4 regions of the Streptomyces sp. NPDC048420 genome follow, and region 3 is predicted to be linked to each of the others. Evidence: riboswitches for the same ligand, from Rfam matches in the RefSeq annotation. Region 3 holds a riboswitch; each other region holds the start of a gene.

Region 1 (4,317 bases), on a different contig from region 3:
TCCGACGACCCCACCCCGGAAGGGTCTTCGGGTCCTGTCCGGAGGAGCTTCACGTGTGGGAAACTGGTCTAGACAACCCTGAACACCGAAGGGCAGCATCACATGGCTGAGCGCCGCGTCAACGTCGGCTGGGCCGAGGGCCTCCACGCCCGCCCCGCTTCCATCTTCGTCCGGGCCGCCACGGCCGCAGGTATCCCGGTGACGATCGCCAAGGCCGACGGCAACCCCGTCAATGCGGCCTCCATGCTGGCCGTGCTCGGCCTGGGCGCCCAGGGCGGCGAGGAGATCGTGCTCGCCTCCGACGCCGACGGCGCGGACGCGGCTCTCGACCGGCTCGCGAAACTGGTCGCCGAGGGTCTTGAGGAGCTTCCCGAGACCGTCTGAGTGCCGGTGCCCTGAAAAGCACCGAGGGGCTCGTCCGAATTATCGGACGGGCCCTTCGCATTTCCCTTTCACAGGCAGCAGAAATACTCCCCCGCGAATTACTCCTCTTTGTATACGGCGCCCGTGTTAATGCCGCAGACCCGTCACGTTTACAGGAGGTTGCGAGGTCCTCACACGGTCCGTGCGGTCGGGCCCCGAGGGGAACCTCAGACGGTGCGCCGCACTGGAGCGCTCGGTGTGCAGCGCCGTGATCGCCCGCGCGCGGTCCCCGTCCCCGCGTGCCACCGCGTCCACGATCGCGCCGTGCTCGGCCCAGGACTCCGCCGGGTTGGCGGGCGCCTCCACCACGTACATCCAGGCGATCTTGTGCCGCAGCTGGGTCAGCATCGAGGTCAGCGCCGGGCTGCCGGAGGACTGGGCGAGCGTCTCGTGGAACCAGCCCCCCAGGGAGCGCAGATCCTCGCTGTTGCCCCGCCTGGCCCGTTCCTGGCCCAGTCGGACCAGGCCGCGCAGCACCTTCAGATGGGCCTCGGTGCGCCGCTGGGCGGCCCGGGAGGCGCCGAGCGGTTCGAGGAGCATGCGCATCTCCAGGAGGTCGGCGCCCTCCTGCTCGGTCGGTTCCGCGACGCACGCGCCCGCGTGCCGCCGCGTCACGACGAAGCCCTCGGCCTCCAGCGTGCGCAGGGCCTCCCGGACGGGGACGCGGGAGACGCCGTAGCGGCGGGCGAGCAGTTCCTCGGTGAGCCGGCTGCCGCGCTCGTAGACACCGGCGACGATGTCGTCCCGGATCGCCGTGCATACCGAGTGCGCCGGAATACGCATGTCCGACCTCCGCCTTAATCCCCGTGAAACGTCTCCGATTGACGTGTGTTCAGTGACTCTATTGCAATCAGCGGGAATTTCCGACGCCGGACCGGAATCCAGGGATATTTTTTGGACAGCGGAGGGACTGAAACGACGAAAACCCCGGCTCACGGGGAGCCGGGGCCTCGGGGGTCTCGCGGTACGTCGTCAGACGTTCACGCCGTGCGAGCGCAGGTAGGCGACGGGGTCGATGTCCGAGCCGTACTCGGCGGTGGTGCGGGCCTCGAAGTGCAGATGCGCTCCGGTGACGTTGCCGGTCGCGCCGGACAGGCCGATCTGCTGGCCCGGGGTGACCGACTGGCCGACCGAGACGCCGATGGACGAGAGGTGGCCGTACTGCGTGTACGTCCCGTCGGCCATCCTGATCACGATCTCGTTGCCGTACGACCCGCCCCAGCCGGCCTCCACGACGGTGCCACGGCCGACCGCGTGCACGGAGGTGCCGCTGGCGGCGTGGAAGTCGACACCGGTGTGGCTGCCGGAGGACCAGAGGGAGCCGCCGGTCTTGTAGCCGGTGGAGATGTAGGAGCCGGAGATCGGGGCGACGAAGGCGTTGAGGCGCTTGCGCTCGGCCTCGCGCGCGGCCCGCTCCTTGGCCTCGCGTATCTCCTTGGCGCGTGCCTCGGCCTTGCGCTTGGCCTCCGCCGCCGCCTTCTTCTGCGCGGCGGCCTGCTCCTGGGCGACGGCCTGCGCGTCGATCTGCTCGGCCAGCGAGGCGCCGGCGCTGACGACGGGCATGAGGCCGGTCTGTTCGACGGAGTTGACGGAGTTGTCGGCGGCGAACGCCGGTGCTGCGATGGTGCCGATGACGCCGGTGGTGGCGAGGGCCGCGACTCCCGCCGCGCGGGCGGTGGTGCGCTTCATCCGGCTGGGACGACGGTGCTTCCCGGTGGCGCAGGTGAACGCCATGTAGTGGCTGGTCCTTTCCTTCCTTCTCGCCTACCGGGTTAGCTGACGGGTTCGGAGCAGGAAGGTCTCCTACGGACCCCCTCGCGGCTCGCGCGGGCGTCCGATTCACCCCAGGGACTTACCATTTGGGTCCCCGGCTCCCCTGGCTCGCGCCATGCGGGGACTCGGCGATGACTGTCCGGTGCCGCGGGCGCGGCGCGGTGCCTGACGGACAGCCCAGAGGACGCTAAGCGGGCACACTTTCAATCCCCAAACCGATCACGGTTTTTGTAGCGCATCCCACAGGGCAGACAGGCAACCTCCTGCCCAATTCGGACATCTAAGAGACTCGGACATCCAAGGGGCCCTGGTGACGCCTCCGTCACCAGGGCCCCTGTACGGCGCTCGCTCTACTCGGCCGTCACGACCTTCACTTCACCGATGCCGAGGGCCTCGACGGGCTCCTTGATGGCAGCCGCGTCGCCGACCAGGATCGTCACGAGGCGGTCCACCGGGAAGGCGTTCACGACGGCCGCGGTGGCCTCCACCGTGCCGGTCGCGGCGAGCTGCTGGTACAGCGTCGCCTGGTAGTCGTCCGGCAGGTGCTGCTCGACCTGGTCGGCCAGCGTGCTCGCGACGGCCGCAGCGGTCTCGTACTTGAGCGGCGCCACACCGACGAGGTTCTGTACGGCGACATCCCGCTCGGCGTCGGTGAGACCGCCCTCGGCGAGCGTGCGCAGCACCTTCCACAGGTCGTCCAGGGCGGGACCGGTGTTCGGGGTGTCGACGGAGCCGCTGATGGCGAGCATCGCGGCGCCCGAGCCGTCCGGGGCGGACCTGAGGACCTGCCCGAACGAGCGCACGCCGTAGGTGTAGCCCTTCTCCTCACGCAGGACGCGGTCCAGGCGGGAGGTGAGGGTGCCGCCGAGGCAGTAGGTGCCGAGCACCTGGGCTGGCCACACGCGTGCGTGCCGGTCGGCGCCGATGCGGCCGATCAGCAACTGCGTCTGGACGGCGCCGGGACGGTCCACGATGACGACCCGGCCGGTGTCGTCGGCGGTCACCGGCGGCACGGGCCGCGGCTTGCCCGTGGAACCGGTCCAGGAGCCGAGGGTGTCGCCCAGCAGTGCGTCCAGGTCGATGTCGGTCAGGTCGCCGACGACCACGGCGGTCGCGGTGGCGGGGCGCACGTGCTTCTCGTAGAAGCCGCGCACGGCCGCCGAGTCGATGTTCTCGACCGTCTCCTCGGTGCCCTGGCGCGGGCGCGACATGCGCGAGTCCGCCGGGAACAGCTCCCTGGAGAGCTCCTTGGCGGCGCGGCGGGACGGGTTGGCCAGCTCGTGGGGGATCTCGTCCAGGCGGTTGTTGACGAGCCGCTCCACCTCGCTGTCCGCGAAAGCGGGCGCCCTGAGGGCGTCGGCCAGCAGACCGAGCGCCTTGGCGAGCCGGGAGGCCGGCACTTCGAGGCTGAGGCGGACGCCCGGGTGGTCGGCGTGCGCGTCGAGGGTGGCGCCACAGCGCTCCAGCTCGGCGGCGAACTCCTCGGCGGAGTGCTTGTCGGTGCCCTCGGAGAAGGCGCGCGCCATGATCGTGGCCACGCCGTCCAGTCCGGCCGGCTCGGCGTCCAGGGGCGCGTCCAGGAGCACCTCGACGGCGACGACCTGCTGGCCGGGGCGGTGGCAGCGCAGGACGGTGAGGCCGTTGTCGAGCGTCCCGCGCTCGGGGGCGGGGAAGGCCCAGACCTTGGGCTCGCCCGCCTGCGGCTGCGGGTGGAATTCCATCGCGGCGAGCTCGGTCACTTGGCCGCCTCCTCGTTCTCGTCGGTGGCTTCTACGGTCGCCGCGGCTTCCGGGTCCTCGGCGGCATCCTCGGCACTGTCGGCGATCTCGGCCGGTGCGGTGGGCTCGTAGACGAGCACCGCGCGGTTGTCGGGACGCAGCTTGGCCTTGGCGACCGCCTGGACCTCCTCGGCGCTCACCTCCAGGACGCGCTGCACGGCGGTGAGGGCGAGCTGGGGGTCGCCGAACAGGACGGCGTAGCGGCACAGTTCGTCGGCGCGGCCCGCGACGGTGCCGAGCCGGTCCAGCCACTCGCGCTCCAACTGGGCCTGGGCGCGCTCCATCTCCTCGGCGGTGGGGCCCTCCTCGGCGAACCGGGCGAGCTCCTCGTCGATGGCGGCCT
Region 2 (4,317 bases), on a different contig from region 3:
GTCTAGGGTGCCCCACTGACACCCCGCCGCCGCCCTGAGAACATCCACTCGGATCAGAACCCGAGGATCTTCCAGACCTGGCCTCCCGGTGTCTTCCTGCCCTCCATGACGGTGCCGTCACGGTCGGCGATCGACCAGGCCGAGACGTAGACCTTGCCGTCGTAGGGGTCGACGGCGACGCCCGCCGGGAACGGGACCTTCACCTGCGTGCGCTTGCCGTGCGAGACCTTCGTCACGACGCCGGCGAAGAGCTGGCTGACGTACAGGTCGCCGTCGTCGTTGAAGGCGATTCCGCTGATCGAGCCGAAGCCGGACTTCCAGCCGAGGATCTTCCCGGTCCAGGGGTCGACCTTCCACACGCGCGCGGTGGGCTTCGCCGCCTCGCCGTTCAGCTCGCCGACATAGAGCTTGCCGTCGGGCCCAAGGGCGAGGGAGGTCGGCACGGACTGGTTCCTGTCGTGGTCCGGGAAGACCGTGAAGGGCCGCGCCTTGCCGTGCCGCGAGACCACGACCAGGTCGTTCCCCGCCGCGTCCGCGACGATCTTCCGACCGTCGGGCAGGGCGAGGACGGCGTACGGATTGGACTCGACGGAGGCCTTGTGCGGGTTGTACTTCAGCTCCACGGCGGTGATGTCGGCGGCGATCCTCGCCTTGCCGTGTCCGACGCGCAGCAGCTTGCCGAGCGTGTTCCAGGGCGGCTTGGTCGGCACCCCGGCCTCCGGCGGGGCGTAGGTCTCGACGCCCCAGACCTGGCCGTGGAGAGCGGAGACGCCGTCCACCCCGGTCGCGAAACCGCCGTCGGGGGCGGCGCCCGACGGGAGCCCCTGCACCACCCTGCGGTGCTTCCACGCGCCCCCGTCCCAGTAGATCTTGGTGACCGCGGAACTGAGCCCGATGCAGGTCTCGCCCTCGGGACCCGCCCCGACGCACTTCCTGCCGCCCCGGCCCGCTTCGGCGACGTACACGTGACCGTCGTCGTAGGAGAGCTGGCGCGGGTTGTCGAGGCCTTTGGCGATCACGCGGATCACCGGCTTGCCTCCGCCGTGCCCGGCCGTCGCCGCAGCGGGGGCGATGCCCGCGGTGGCGGCGAGCGCGACCGACGTGGCGACGACGAGTCCTGTGCGCATTCTCATGGCCGTACCCCTCCAACCGGCCGCGGCACCCCACCGCGGCTGGCTGGAAGTTAGACCCAGGAAGCGGGCGGACGTCGTCACTCCGGCGAAAATACGCCCAAGTCGTGGCAGATCACTCCGGATTGGCCACGCGGGGCAATGTTTGGGGCCAAGGTCACGAAAATGTATCGGGCATATCGAACATCAACCTTCACACGGACCACACCGGTTGGCTACCGTTCCAGGCAGGCCGTACGACCCCCTCCGGCGAACCTCGCCGGGCCGCACGGCCTCCGCCGAGTCCGCAGCGCCGCCGTGCGCCCGGAGCCGGGGACCCACCGAACTTGGGGTGAATCGGCCGACTCCCGCGCAGGGGAGGGCCGTAGGGCAAACCTTCCGAAGCACTTCGCCCGAACCCGACAGCTAACTCGGTAGGCGGAGCATTGGAAGGAGTCGCCTCCCTTGGCGTCGCACCGCAAGTCGCGTCCCGCTGGTACGCGCGTAGCAGGCATACGGACCCCGGCCCTCGCGACGGCCGCCCTCACCTCCGTGGCCCTGCTGTCCCAGTCGGCGAACGCCGCGCCCGCCGATGACAAGCCGAGCCTCGAAGAGGTCGAGAAGAAGGTCGACGACCTCTACCGCCAGGCCGAGTCGGCGACCGACAACTACAACGCGGCCAAGGAGAAGACGACCAAGCAGCGCAAGCAGGTCGACACGCTCCTCGACGACGTCGCCCAGCGCACCCAGAAGCTCAACGAAGCGCGCGAGGAGCTCGGTTCCTTCGCCGCCGCCCAGTACCGCACCGGCGCCGCCGCGCCCGACACCGCGACCTTCCTGCTCTCCGACACCCCGCAGGACTACTTCGACCAGACCCAGCTGATGGGCCGCTTGACGAGCCGCCAGAAGGGCGCGGTCGACGACTACGTCTCCGAGCAGTCCGAGACGATGAAGAAGCGCCAGGAGGCCTCCCAGAGCCTTCAGACGCTCACCGAGACGCAGAGCGACCTGAAGGCCGCCAAGGCGACCGTCCAGAAGAAGCTCGCCGACGCGCGCGACCTGCTGTCGGAACTGACGGCCCAGGAGAAGGCGCGGCTCGCGGCGATCGAGAAGGAGAAGCAGGAGGCGGCGGCCCGCAAGGCCGCGGAGCTGGCGCAGCAGCAGGCGGCCGCGGAGAAGGCGGCCCAGCAGGAGAGTTCGACCGGTTCGAGCACGGGCACCAGTACCAGCACCAGCACGGCGACCGATTCCTCGTACGCCACCAAGGCCGCGAAAGCTCTCGCCTTCGCCCGCGCGCAGATCGGCAAGCCGTACGTCTGGGGTGCCACCGGCCCCGACTCCTACGACTGCTCAGGGCTCACCCAGGCCGCCTGGAAGGCCGCCGGCGTCGACCTCCCCCGTGTCACCTACGACCAGGTGAACGCCGGCACCACGGTCTCCCTCGCCGACGCCCAGCCCGGTGACCTGGTCTTCTTCTACGACGACATCAGCCACGTCGGCCTCTACATAGGCAACGGCATGATGATCCACGCCCCGAAGCCGGGCGCGTACGTCCGCGAGGAGTCGATCTACTACGACGGCGAGTCGGCGATCCACAGCGTGGTACGGCCGGCCTGAGACGCCGCCTATAGGGTGCCTCTCGCGATCGCGCCCTATAGGACGCCTCTCAGCACGAGACGTCCCTCGTGCGCGCGCGTGCCGTGCGGTCGAGGAGCGCGCGTCCCGGATTCGGCGTGCGCCAGAGTTCGGGCTTACGCGGCGGTCCGACGTGTGACAGGGGTTCAGTGGGCGCAACGACTCCGGCACGCGCCAGATGGGCGGCCTCTTGCCAGAGGGGCCGGGTGGCGTCACAGACCGGCACGACAAAGATCAGAGCGCGCCACACCTCCCACCCGCGCCAGACAGGCCCGCCCCTGCCACAGGGACCCGGCGTGCACTACGACCCGGCACGCAACAGGGATCGGCGTGCGTCAGAGGCGGCCCTGCTCCCGTGTCCCATGTCCGGAACTCCCGTGTCGGATGTCCCGGCACTCCCATGTCGGATATCCGCACCCGCACCCGCCCCTGACCCGCTCCTGCGCTCGCGCGTATTTCCGTGCGCGCGCGTGCGCGCCCCGCTCGCACGGCGCGCGGAGCTTCCTAGCATCGGGCCCATGGCCGGCACCTCCTCCCGCTCCCCCCTGCGCGTCTGGTGGACGCAGCGACCGCCTGCCGCCGGGGCCGCCGTGATGGCGACCGGCATCCTGTCAGTCGGGCTGCATCTGACCGGCTACGAGACGCTGTCGCGGATCGCCCTGGTGATCGGCTGCGCGGCCTGGCTGGGACTGGCCGGCGACTTCGCCGTACGGCTGCTGCGGGAACGCGCGCACTGGGTCGCGGAGGCCGAGACGCCGGGCGCGCTGACGGCCGTGGCGGCGACCACGGTGCTCGGCACCCGGTTCTCCGCGCTCGGTTGGCAGACCCTCGCCGAAGCGCTGCTGGCACTGAGCGCGCTGCTGTGGCCGGTACTGCTCGTGCCCGTCGTGCGCCACTGGACGCGGCGGATGCCCGGCAGGGTGTTCCTGGGCTGCGTGGCCACCCAGGGCCTCGCGGTCCTCGGCGCCACGCTCGCCGCGGCCGAATCGGCGGCCTGGCTCGCGCACGCCGCACTCGTGCTGTTCTGGCTCGGCCTGGTCCTCTACGGCATCGCGCTCTTCCGCTTCGACCTGCGCCAGGTGCTGGAGGGACCCGGCGACCACTGGATCGCGGGCGGCGCGCTCGCCATCTCGGCGCTGGCCGGCGCGAAGCTGATCGCCGCCGACAGCGCGCGCCTGTACCTGTGGAACGACGACGACCACGGCGTCCTGCGCGCGGTCACCGTCGCCCTGCTGGTGCTCGACCTGGCCTGGTACGCCGTACTGCTCGTGGCCGAGTTCCTACGCCCGCGCCCGCGTTATGACGTGCGCCGCTGGGCCACCGTGTTCCCGATGGGCATGACCGCGGCGGCGACCCTGGCCGTCTCCGCCGCCGTGGACATCTCGTGGCTGAAGACGCCGGGTGAGGTGCTGCTGTGGATCGCGGTGGCGGCCTGGCTCGCCGTCGCCGCGGGGGCGGTCGCCGAGGCGCGCGCGGCTCTCAGGTCCACAGCACCGCGATGAAGATGTTGGCCGTGGTCAGCGCGCCGACCAGGCCGAACAGACTCTTGTCGACCTTCTCGTCGTCCCGCTTC
Region 3 (4,317 bases):
CGGCATCGCCGTCTTCCTCAACGACCACAAGGCCTTCGACCACGCGGTGGAGCGGTTCCGCGAGCGCGTGCCCGCCTACTTCTATCTGGAGAAGGACGGCAAGATCCCGCTCACCCCGCCCGGCTCCACCGTCAACACCCCGCGGAAGCTGACCACTTACTGGTTCGGGCAGACGACCTTCAAGGACGGCCTCGCCCAGGAGACCTGCCGCAACCTCAAGCACGTCGGGTACTCCCTCGCCGCCGCCGCGCACGTCGCCGAGACCGCCTGGCACCAGGGCGTCGACCTCTACGGCGAGGTCAAGGACCGGCTCGGAGCCGCGCTCGACCTCCACGCCCGCTACCAGTCCGGCGAGCCCGCGCCCGCCTGGCTCTGCGGCGGCAAGGTGGTCCGGAACATGGGCCCGGACCTGGAGGTGGCCCTCAACCACCTGGAGAACCGGCTCCACGTCCCCGTCCCGGCCGCGCACAAGCTCGCCGTGCGGAGCCGGCCCGCGGGCACCGACGCCCTCTTCGTCTCCTGGGAGACCCTCACCCACGCCGGGAACCCCGGCCGCTGAAACAACCCTGGCGCGAACCACCCCGTGGATGACGTATGCTGGTTACACAACGACGCGGGGTGGAGCAGCTCGGTAGCTCGCTGGGCTCATAACCCAGAGGTCGCAGGTTCAAATCCTGTCCCCGCTACTGAAGGCTCAGGGCCGGAATCCAGTGACTGGATTCCGGCCCTGAGTGTTTCCCCCGGTCGGTCCACCCGGCTCGCCTGCGGAAAGCAGCCAGGGGAACCTGGAGGAGTGGAGCAGGAGGGGCCGATCTCGTACGCGCGCACCGTCGTCCGCATGCTCCCGGCACTGCTGATCGTCGTCGGCGCGTTCTACGACTACTTCACCCCCTCGCAGTTCTCCGCGGCGCCCCTCTTCACCGCCGCGCCCCTGGTCGCCGCCCCGCTGTACTCGCGGCGCGGCACCATCCTCACCGGTGTCGCGTCCGTCCTCGTCGTCCTCGCCATCCATGTCAGGCTCGGCCTCCTCCTCGAAGTGGACGCCGTCACCGAGACGGTCACCGTGGTGACGGTCGCCGTCCTGGCCGTCCTCATCAACCTCCTCGTCCGCCGCAGCAGCGAGCAGCTCGCCTCCCAGCGCGAGATCGCCGAGGCCGCCCAGCGCGCGGTGCTGCCCCAACCCGCCGGGCGCATCGGCGGGTTGGACATCGCGGTGCGCTACGAGGCGGCCCAGGCCGACGCCTTCATCGGCGGCGACCTGTACGCCGTGCAGGACAGCCCGCACGGGGTACGGCTGATCGTCGGGGACGTGCGCGGCAAGGGCATCGGGGCGGTGGCGGCCGTCGCGATCGTCATCGGGGCGTTCCGGGAGGCCGCCGAGCAGGAGTCCACGCTGGAGGCGGTCGCCCAGCGGCTGGAGCGGGCGCTGGCGCGGGAGGGCACGCGCCGGGACAGCGTCGAGGCCTTCGAGGGGTTCACCACCGCGGTCCTCGCGGAACTCCCGCACGGCGAGGGGGTCGTACGGCTCGTCAACCGCGGGCACCCGCCACCCCTGCTGCTGCACGCCGACGGCACGGTGTGCGCGCTGCCGCCCCGGGAACCCGCGCTGCCGCTCGGCATGGGCGACCTCGGCACGTGGCCCGACCGCGCCGAGCAGAGCCGCTTCCCGGGCGGGGCCACGCTGCTCCTGTACACCGACGGACTGTCCGAGGCACGGGACGGTCAGGGGCGGTTCTACGACCCCGAGGCCCGCCTTGCCGGCCGTGGCTTCCCGGACCCCGGCGCGCTGCTGCTGACCCTCGCGGAGGAGGCGCGCCGGCATTCCGGTGGGTTCCTGACCGACGACATGGCGCTGCTCGCCGTACGACGGCCGTCGTGACGTGGTGTGAGCGGGCGAGCGCCCTCCGCATAACAACTGACATACCGTCATTACCTGTGGGTCACGTGAGGCAAGGTCAACTCGCCCGTTTTTCGCCGTTCATGGGCCGTAAGTCCTGCGGGATTTCGTTAACGATCAAGCGGAACAGCTTGGAATCGGGCCCCCGGGTCTATTAACGTTCGATAACGCAGCGCGGTCGTCCCAGCCGTCACAAGAGACGGCTCCGTGCTCACGCGCCGAATTCCGCAAGGGAACCGGGGAACCACCACTTGGGGTGAATCGCTCGTAGTCCGCCGTGCCAGCACGGCGGGTATACGCGCGTAGGAGACCTTCCTGCTCCGAACCCGTCAGCTAACCCGGTAGGCGAGAAGGAAGGAAAGGAGTACGCCCACGTGGCGTCCAACCCGCCTGCCCCCGAGGCGCCGTACGTACCCAGCGACACTCTCGTGTACGGCGGTTACCGTGCTGACGACGAGGCCCCCCTCGGCGAGTGGAACCCGACCGCGGAGTCCCTCGCTCCGGTGCGCGGCCGGCATCGCGTCGCCAAGCAGCGCGGCGGAGGATTCGCCCGCAGCTCCACCGTTCTGGGCGTCGGTGTCATAGCCGCCGTCAGCGCCGGCGGCATGGCCAGCGCCAACACCGGCAAGCCGCCGGTGTCCATCTCCATGCCGGACCTGCCGAACGTGGGCTCGCTCATCTCGGACGAGTCCGCCTCCTCCGACGACACGAGCGCCTTCAGCACGGTCGGCACCGACTCCACTCAGACGACGCAGGCCGCGTCCACCTCGGACGCCGGTGAGGTGCTGCGCTCGCGGATCCTGGCCCAGGCCGAGCAGCAGCAGGACCAGATCGACACCAAGGCCGCCCAGGCCGTCGCGGACGCCGCCGAGAAGGAGGCCGACGCGGCCGCCGCCAAGGCGGAGCAGGACGCCCAGGAGAAGGCCGCCGCCGCGAAGAAGAAGGCGGAGGAGGAGGCCGCGAAGAAGGCCGAGGCCGAGCGCCTGGCCGAGCTCGCCAAGCAGTACACGCTGCCGACCTCCTCGTACACCATCACCTCGACCTTCGGTCAGGCCGGCTCCCTGTGGTCCTCCGGCTACCACACGGGCCTCGACTTCGCCGCCCCCACGGGCACGCTGATCAAGGCGATCCACAGCGGCACCATCACCGAGGCCGGCTGGGCCGGCTCCTACGGCTACCGCACGATCCTCACCCTCGACGACGGCACCGAGCTGTGGTTCTGCCACCAGTCCTCGATCAGCGTCAGCGTCGGCCAGAAGGTCAGCACCGGTGACGTCATCGGGCGCGTCGGCGCCACGGGCAACGTGACCGGCGCGCACCTGCACCTGGAGGTCCACCCCGGCGGCTCGGCCGACGGGATCGACCCGATGGCGTGGCTGCGGGGCAAGGGGCTCAACCCCTGAGGTTCTTTACGGAACTTTGTCGCAGGCATCGGAAGACCGGCTTCCGGTGCCTGCGTTGACGTAGGACATGACTTCCATTCCTCTTCGCAAGCTCGGCTCCTCCGATCTGGAGGTCTTCCCGCTCTCCCTCGGCGGCAACGTGTTCGGCTGGACCGCGGACGAGACCACGTCCTTCGCGGTCCTCGACGCGTACACGGCCGCGGGCGGCAACTTCATCGACACGGCCGACTCGTACTCGGCGTGGGTGGACGGCAACTCCGGCGGTGAGTCCGAGACCGTCATCGGCAGGTGGCTCGCGGCCCGCGGCAACCGCGACGACGTCGTCATCGCCACGAAGGTCAGCCAGCACCCCGACTTCCCCGGTCTGTCCGCCGAGAACATCAAGGCGGCGGCGGAGGCCTCGCTGCGGCGCCTGGGCACCGACCACATCGACCTGTACTACACCCACTTCGACAAGCCGGAGACACCCGTCGAGGAGATCATCGGCGCGCTGGACGAGCTGGTGAAGGCGGGCAAGGTGCGGGCGACAGGGGCGTCCAACATCTCCGCCGAGCGTCTGTCGGAGTCCCTGGCCTTCTCGGACCGCGAGGGCCTGGCTCGTTATGTCGCCCTCCAGCCCCACTACAACCTGGTCTCCCGCGACACCTACGAGGGCGAACTCCAGGCCGTCGCCGCCCACCAGGGCCTCGCCGCCGTCCCGTACTTCGCCCTCGCCTCCGGCTTCCTCACGGGCAAGTACCGCCCGGGCGCGACGGTCGAGAGCGCCCGTGCGAAGGGGGGCGCGGGCAAGCACCTGGAGACGGAGCGCGGCCGCAAGGTCCTGGCAGCCCTCGACGAGATCGCCGCCTCCCACGACACCCCGGTCGCCACGGTCGCCCTTGCCTGGCTCGCCGCCCAGCCGACGGTCACGGCCCCGATCGCGTCGGCCCGCACGGTGGAGCAGCTCCCGGCACTGCTGGGGGTGGCGGAACTGACGCTGACGGAGGAGGAGCTCGGGCGCCTGACGGAGGCGTCGGC
Region 4 (4,317 bases), on a different contig from region 3:
GGCCACGCTCCTCACCCGTCTCCCGGATCTGCAACTCGCGGTGGATTCAAGTGATTTGCGCTGGCGTGGTGGGCTCATCATGCGTGGACTGCGCACTTTGCCCGTGGAGTTCACGCCCGTCCGGTAATCGGCCGAAGGGTCCGGGCTATCCCCGTGCGGGGCCGCGTAAACATGACGCGCCCTCAAGTCTGTGATCTTCACGTGATCTACGCGGCATTAACTTGTGACAAGTGATCGAACCCCTATACGTTCACGGACCAGCGCGGTGCCCCGTACCACTCGCCGCGCGGGTTTCTGCTGTCTTGGGAAAGGTCCCCGCATGCTCTCCGGGAACGGTCGTCACCGTCGCCCCCGTCAGGCTCCGGCTCTCCTTGTGGCGGCCGGTGTGACGGGATCCGCCATCGCGATCCCACTGCTCGCGGCTAGCGGAGCGAGCGCCGCCACCGGCACCACCTGGGACCGGGTCGCGGAGTGCGAGAGCGGTGGCTCCTGGAGCGCGAACGACGGCAACGGCTACTACGGCGGCCTGCAGGTGTCCCAGGAGAACTGGGAGAAGTACGGCGGCCTCGAATACGCCGAGACCGCGGACCAGGCCAGCCGCAACCAGCAGATAGCCGTGGCCGAGAAGCTCCTCGCGGACCAGGGCATCGCCGCGTGGCCGACCTGCGGTCTGCTCTCCGGCCTCAGCAAGGACTCGAGTTCGGCCGACGTCGACACGGGTGTGGGGAGCGGGACGCCCTCGTCCTCGGCATCCGGTTCGTCGCAGTCGTCCCGATCGTCCGGTTCATCCGTCTCTTCCGATTCCTCGAACTCGTCGGGCGCCGAGGACTCTCCCGGTCTGCTCGACTCGCTGGACGGTTCGTCCGCGACGCCCTCGCCGTCGGCTTCTCCGTCGACCGGTGATGACGAATCCGCCAAGTCGGACAAATCCAACTCTCCTGATCCCGAGAGCTCCGCCAGGGAAGACTCGCAGTCCTCCGACGGCTCGCCCGTGGTGAGCGCAGAAGAGGATGAAGCGGACAAGTCGTGGCAGGAGGGCGGCTCTTCGGCCCTCGTCGATGTCGGCGCCCTCGGCTCCGGCAAGCACCGCGGCACCAGCGCGGACGAGGGTGCGGACAAGAGCCTGTCGACGAAGAGCGCGGCCTCCTCCGCCGGCCGTCATGCCGCCGCCACCTACACCGTCCGCGCGGGCGACTCCCTCGCCTCCATCGCCGACTCCCTTGGCCTCGACGGCGGGTGGCGGGCCCTCTATGCCGAGAACAAGGACCGCATCGGGGCCGACCCGAGCAACATCGTCGCCGGTCAGACGCTCGACACAGGGGCTGAATAGGGTCGAAAAGACCTGAAAAACAGCGGCAGTTCACGTCACACTTCGCACCGAATGTCCACTTTGGTGAAAGTGTGGGATGAGTCTCAGAAGCCCTGATCGTCTTTGAAATTCCGCCGAGCGCATGTCTACGGTCAACACCGCTCGGCAACCCGAGCCCCGTCTGTCGCAACGCCGAATCCTGCCAGCGGCCGTACGGGAACAGTCGTCGCGTCAAGCGCCGTAGGCAGGAGCGGGGGACCCAAGGTAAGCGCCGGGCCCAGCAGTTCACGCTGGACCGGCTTGGGGTGAAGTCACGCAACTCGCGTGACCGGGCAACTCAACCGGCCCGAACCCGACAGCTCACCTCGCAGGCGTCGGTGAGGGGATCCACCATGCTGTTTTCCGGCAAGGGCAAGCACCGTCGTCCGTCCAAGGCCACCCGCGCCGCCGCCATCGCCGGCGTCACCGGTGTCGCCATCGCCGCCCCGCTGATGGCGACCGGCACCGCCTCCGCCGCCACCGCCTCCGAGTGGGACGCCGTCGCCCAGTGCGAGTCCGGTGGCAACTGGTCCATCAACACCGGCAACGGCTACTACGGCGGTCTGCAGTTCTCCGCCTCCACCTGGGCCGCGTACGGCGGCACCGCCTACGCCGCGCAGGCCAACCAGGCCTCCAAGGCCCAGCAGATAGCCGTCGCCGAGAAGGTCCTCGCCTCCCAGGGCAAGGGTGCCTGGCCGAACTGCGGTGTGGGCCTGTCCAGCGCCGCCTACAACGGCAGCAGCCCCTCCTCGAGCTCCGCGGACTCGGACTCGAACACGAGCAGCCGTTCGACCGAGGAGCAGAGCGCCTCGCGTTCGTCCGAGCGTCCGGCCACGAAGAAGACCGTCACCACCCCGACCGGCAAGAAGGTCAAGAAGGGCGACGGCGAGTACAAGGTCGTCAAGGGTGACACCCTCAGCTCGATCGCCGAGAAGCACAAGGTCAAGGGCGGCTACCAGACGCTGTTCAAGCTGAACAAGGACATCATCGAGGACGCGAACCTCATCTACCCGGGCCAGCAGCTGCACCTCAAGTAAGGCCCAGCTGAACCACAGCGCCCTCACATCCGTGGTCCTCATACTGAAGGCCTCGTGAGGGTCCCCCCGTCCCCACGGGCTCCCCGCTCCGGTGCGTGTTCCCCCGTACGCACCGGGGCGGGGTTTTTTCTGCCCGGTTTCCGGGAGCGTCTTTGTTCAGTTCAGAAACAATTTACTCTCGGTTCTGTCCAGGGGGCGGTCCACGCGGTGGCCGATCCACCCGAGCCGGTTAGGCTCGGTCTCGCAGAACCCACCGCGGTCCCGGCGGACCGTGTCACATCCCAAGAAGGAGATGCTCGTGCCGTCCATCGACGTCGTCGTAGCCCGGGAAATCCTGGACTCCCGAGGCAACCCCACGGTCGAGGTCGAGGTCGGCCTCGACGACGGCAGCACGGGTCGTGCCGCCGTCCCGTCCGGCGCCTCCACGGGCGCCTTCGAGGCCATCGAGCTCCGCGACGGCGACCCCAACCGCTACCTGGGCAAGGGTGTCGAGAAGGCCGTCCTCGCCGTCATGGACCAGATCGGCCCGGAGCTCGTCGGCTACGACGCCACCGAGCAGCGCCTGATCGACCAGGCGATGTTCGACCTGGACGCCACCGACAACAAGGGCGCGCTCGGCGCCAACGCCATCCTCGGTGTCTCCCTCGCCGTCGCCCACGCCGCCTCCGAGGCCAGCGACCTCCCGCTCTTCCGCTACCTGGGCGGCCCGAACGCGCACCTGCTGCCGGTGCCGATGATGAACATCCTGAACGGCGGCTCGCACGCCGACTCCAACGTGGACATCCAGGAGTTCATGATCGCCCCGATCGGCGCGGAGTCCTTCTCCGAGGCGCTGCGCTGGGGCGCCGAGGTCTACCACACCCTCAAGAAGGTGCTGAAGACCAAGGGCCTGTCCACGGGCCTCGGCGACGAGGGCGGCTTCGCCCCGAACCTGGAGTCCAACCGCGCCGCGCTCGACCTCATCGTCGAGGCCATCAAGCAGGCCGGTTACGTCCCCGGTGAGCAGATCGCGCTCGCGCTCGACGTCGCCGCGTCCGAGTTCTACAAGGACGGCAAGTACGAGTTCGAGGGCAAGTCCCGCTCGGCCGCCGAGATGACCGAGTACTACGAGGAGCTCGTGGCGGCCTACCCGCTCGTCTCCATCGAGGACCCGCTGTTCGAGGACGACTGGGCCGGCTGGAAGGTCATCACCGACAAGCTGGGCGACAAGGTCCAGATCGTCGGCGACGACCTCTTCGTCACCAACCCGGAGCGCCTGGCCCGCGGCATCGAGGAGGGCTCCGCCAACGCCCTCCTGGTCAAGGTGAACCAGATCGGTTCGCTGACCGAGACCCTGGACGCCGTCGAGATGGCCCAGCGCAACGGCTTCAAGTGCATGATGTCCCACCGCTCCGGCGAGACCGAGGACGTCACCATCGCCGACCTCGCCGTCGCGGTGAACTGCGGCCAGATCAAGACCGGCGCCCCGGCCCGCTCGGACCGCGTCGCCAAGTACAACCAGCTCCTGCGCATCGAGGAGATCCTGGACGACGCGGCGGTGTACGCCGGCCGTTCGGCGTTCCCGCGCTTCAAGGGCTGATCTCGGCAGGGCTAAGGCTTCGCCAGTCGTACGTACGTCCCCGCACCGGTCCCGTACCGTGTGCGGGGACGTACGCGCGTGTGAGTAAGGAGAGATGGGGACATGGCCGTCAAGGACCGGGACCGTTTCTCCACCGCGACCAGGATCAAGCTGCTCGGTGAGCAGACGGCGGCCCGTGTCTACCGGTCTCAGACCAGACGGCAGGCCCGCCGCTCCCGGCTGACCGGCCGGGCCGCGCTGCTCGCCCTCGTGGTGTGCACGCTGGTGGTGGCGCTGGCGTACCCGATAAGGCAGTACGTCTCCCAGCGTGCCGAGATCGCCGACCTCCAGCGGGAGAAGGCGCAGGCCGCCGA

What was found. A riboswitch is a leader RNA that binds a small molecule or an ion and turns the genes downstream of it on or off. The one in region 3 is predicted to bind cyclic di-AMP.
Positions count from the first base shown of each region.
Region 1: it holds a riboswitch for cyclic di-AMP, as region 3 does, so the genes downstream of both, AB0D34_RS12015 (M23 family metallopeptidase) here and AB0D34_RS05160 (M23 family metallopeptidase) in region 3, are expected to answer to the same signal.
Region 2: it holds a riboswitch for cyclic di-AMP, as region 3 does, so the genes downstream of both, AB0D34_RS29270 (NlpC/P60 family protein) here and AB0D34_RS05160 (M23 family metallopeptidase) in region 3, are expected to answer to the same signal.
Region 4: it holds a riboswitch for cyclic di-AMP, as region 3 does, so the genes downstream of both, AB0D34_RS36930 (transglycosylase family protein) here and AB0D34_RS05160 (M23 family metallopeptidase) in region 3, are expected to answer to the same signal.

Region 1 covers NZ_JBEZKG010000006.1:64,872-69,188, forward strand. Annotated here, with positions in the region: gene AB0D34_RS12005 (HPr family phosphocarrier protein) at 103-384, shown strand; gene AB0D34_RS12010 (GntR family transcriptional regulator) at 511-1,206, opposite strand; gene AB0D34_RS12015 (M23 family metallopeptidase) at 1,396-2,157, opposite strand; cyclic di-AMP (ydaO/yuaA leader) riboswitch at 2,171-2,337, opposite strand; gene AB0D34_RS12020 (pitrilysin family protein) at 2,547-3,935, opposite strand; gene AB0D34_RS12025 (pitrilysin family protein) at 3,932-4,317, opposite strand, start outside.
Region 2 covers NZ_JBEZKG010000016.1:93,169-97,485, forward strand. Annotated here, with positions in the region: gene AB0D34_RS29265 (ScyD/ScyE family protein) at 54-1,133, opposite strand; cyclic di-AMP (ydaO/yuaA leader) riboswitch at 1,397-1,567, shown strand; gene AB0D34_RS29270 (NlpC/P60 family protein) at 1,575-2,726, shown strand; gene AB0D34_RS29275 (tellurite resistance/C4-dicarboxylate transporter family protein) at 3,263-4,246, shown strand; gene AB0D34_RS29280 (hypothetical protein) at 4,224-4,317, opposite strand, start outside.
Region 3 covers NZ_JBEZKG010000002.1:522,010-526,326, forward strand. Annotated here, with positions in the region: gene AB0D34_RS05145 (alginate lyase family protein) at 1-559, shown strand, start outside; tRNA gene AB0D34_RS05150 (tRNA-Met) at 613-686, shown strand; gene AB0D34_RS05155 (PP2C family protein-serine/threonine phosphatase) at 794-1,879, shown strand; cyclic di-AMP (ydaO/yuaA leader) riboswitch at 2,104-2,260, shown strand; gene AB0D34_RS05160 (M23 family metallopeptidase) at 2,272-3,300, shown strand; gene AB0D34_RS05165 (aldo/keto reductase) at 3,368-4,317, shown strand, end outside.
Region 4 covers NZ_JBEZKG010000025.1:51,686-56,002, reverse strand. Annotated here, with positions in the region: gene AB0D34_RS36940 (cytochrome P450) at 1-127, shown strand, start outside; gene AB0D34_RS36935 (transglycosylase family protein) at 320-1,330, shown strand; cyclic di-AMP (ydaO/yuaA leader) riboswitch at 1,536-1,698, shown strand; gene AB0D34_RS36930 (transglycosylase family protein) at 1,702-2,385, shown strand; gene eno (phosphopyruvate hydratase) at 2,678-3,964, shown strand; gene AB0D34_RS36920 (septum formation initiator family protein) at 4,067-4,317, shown strand, end outside.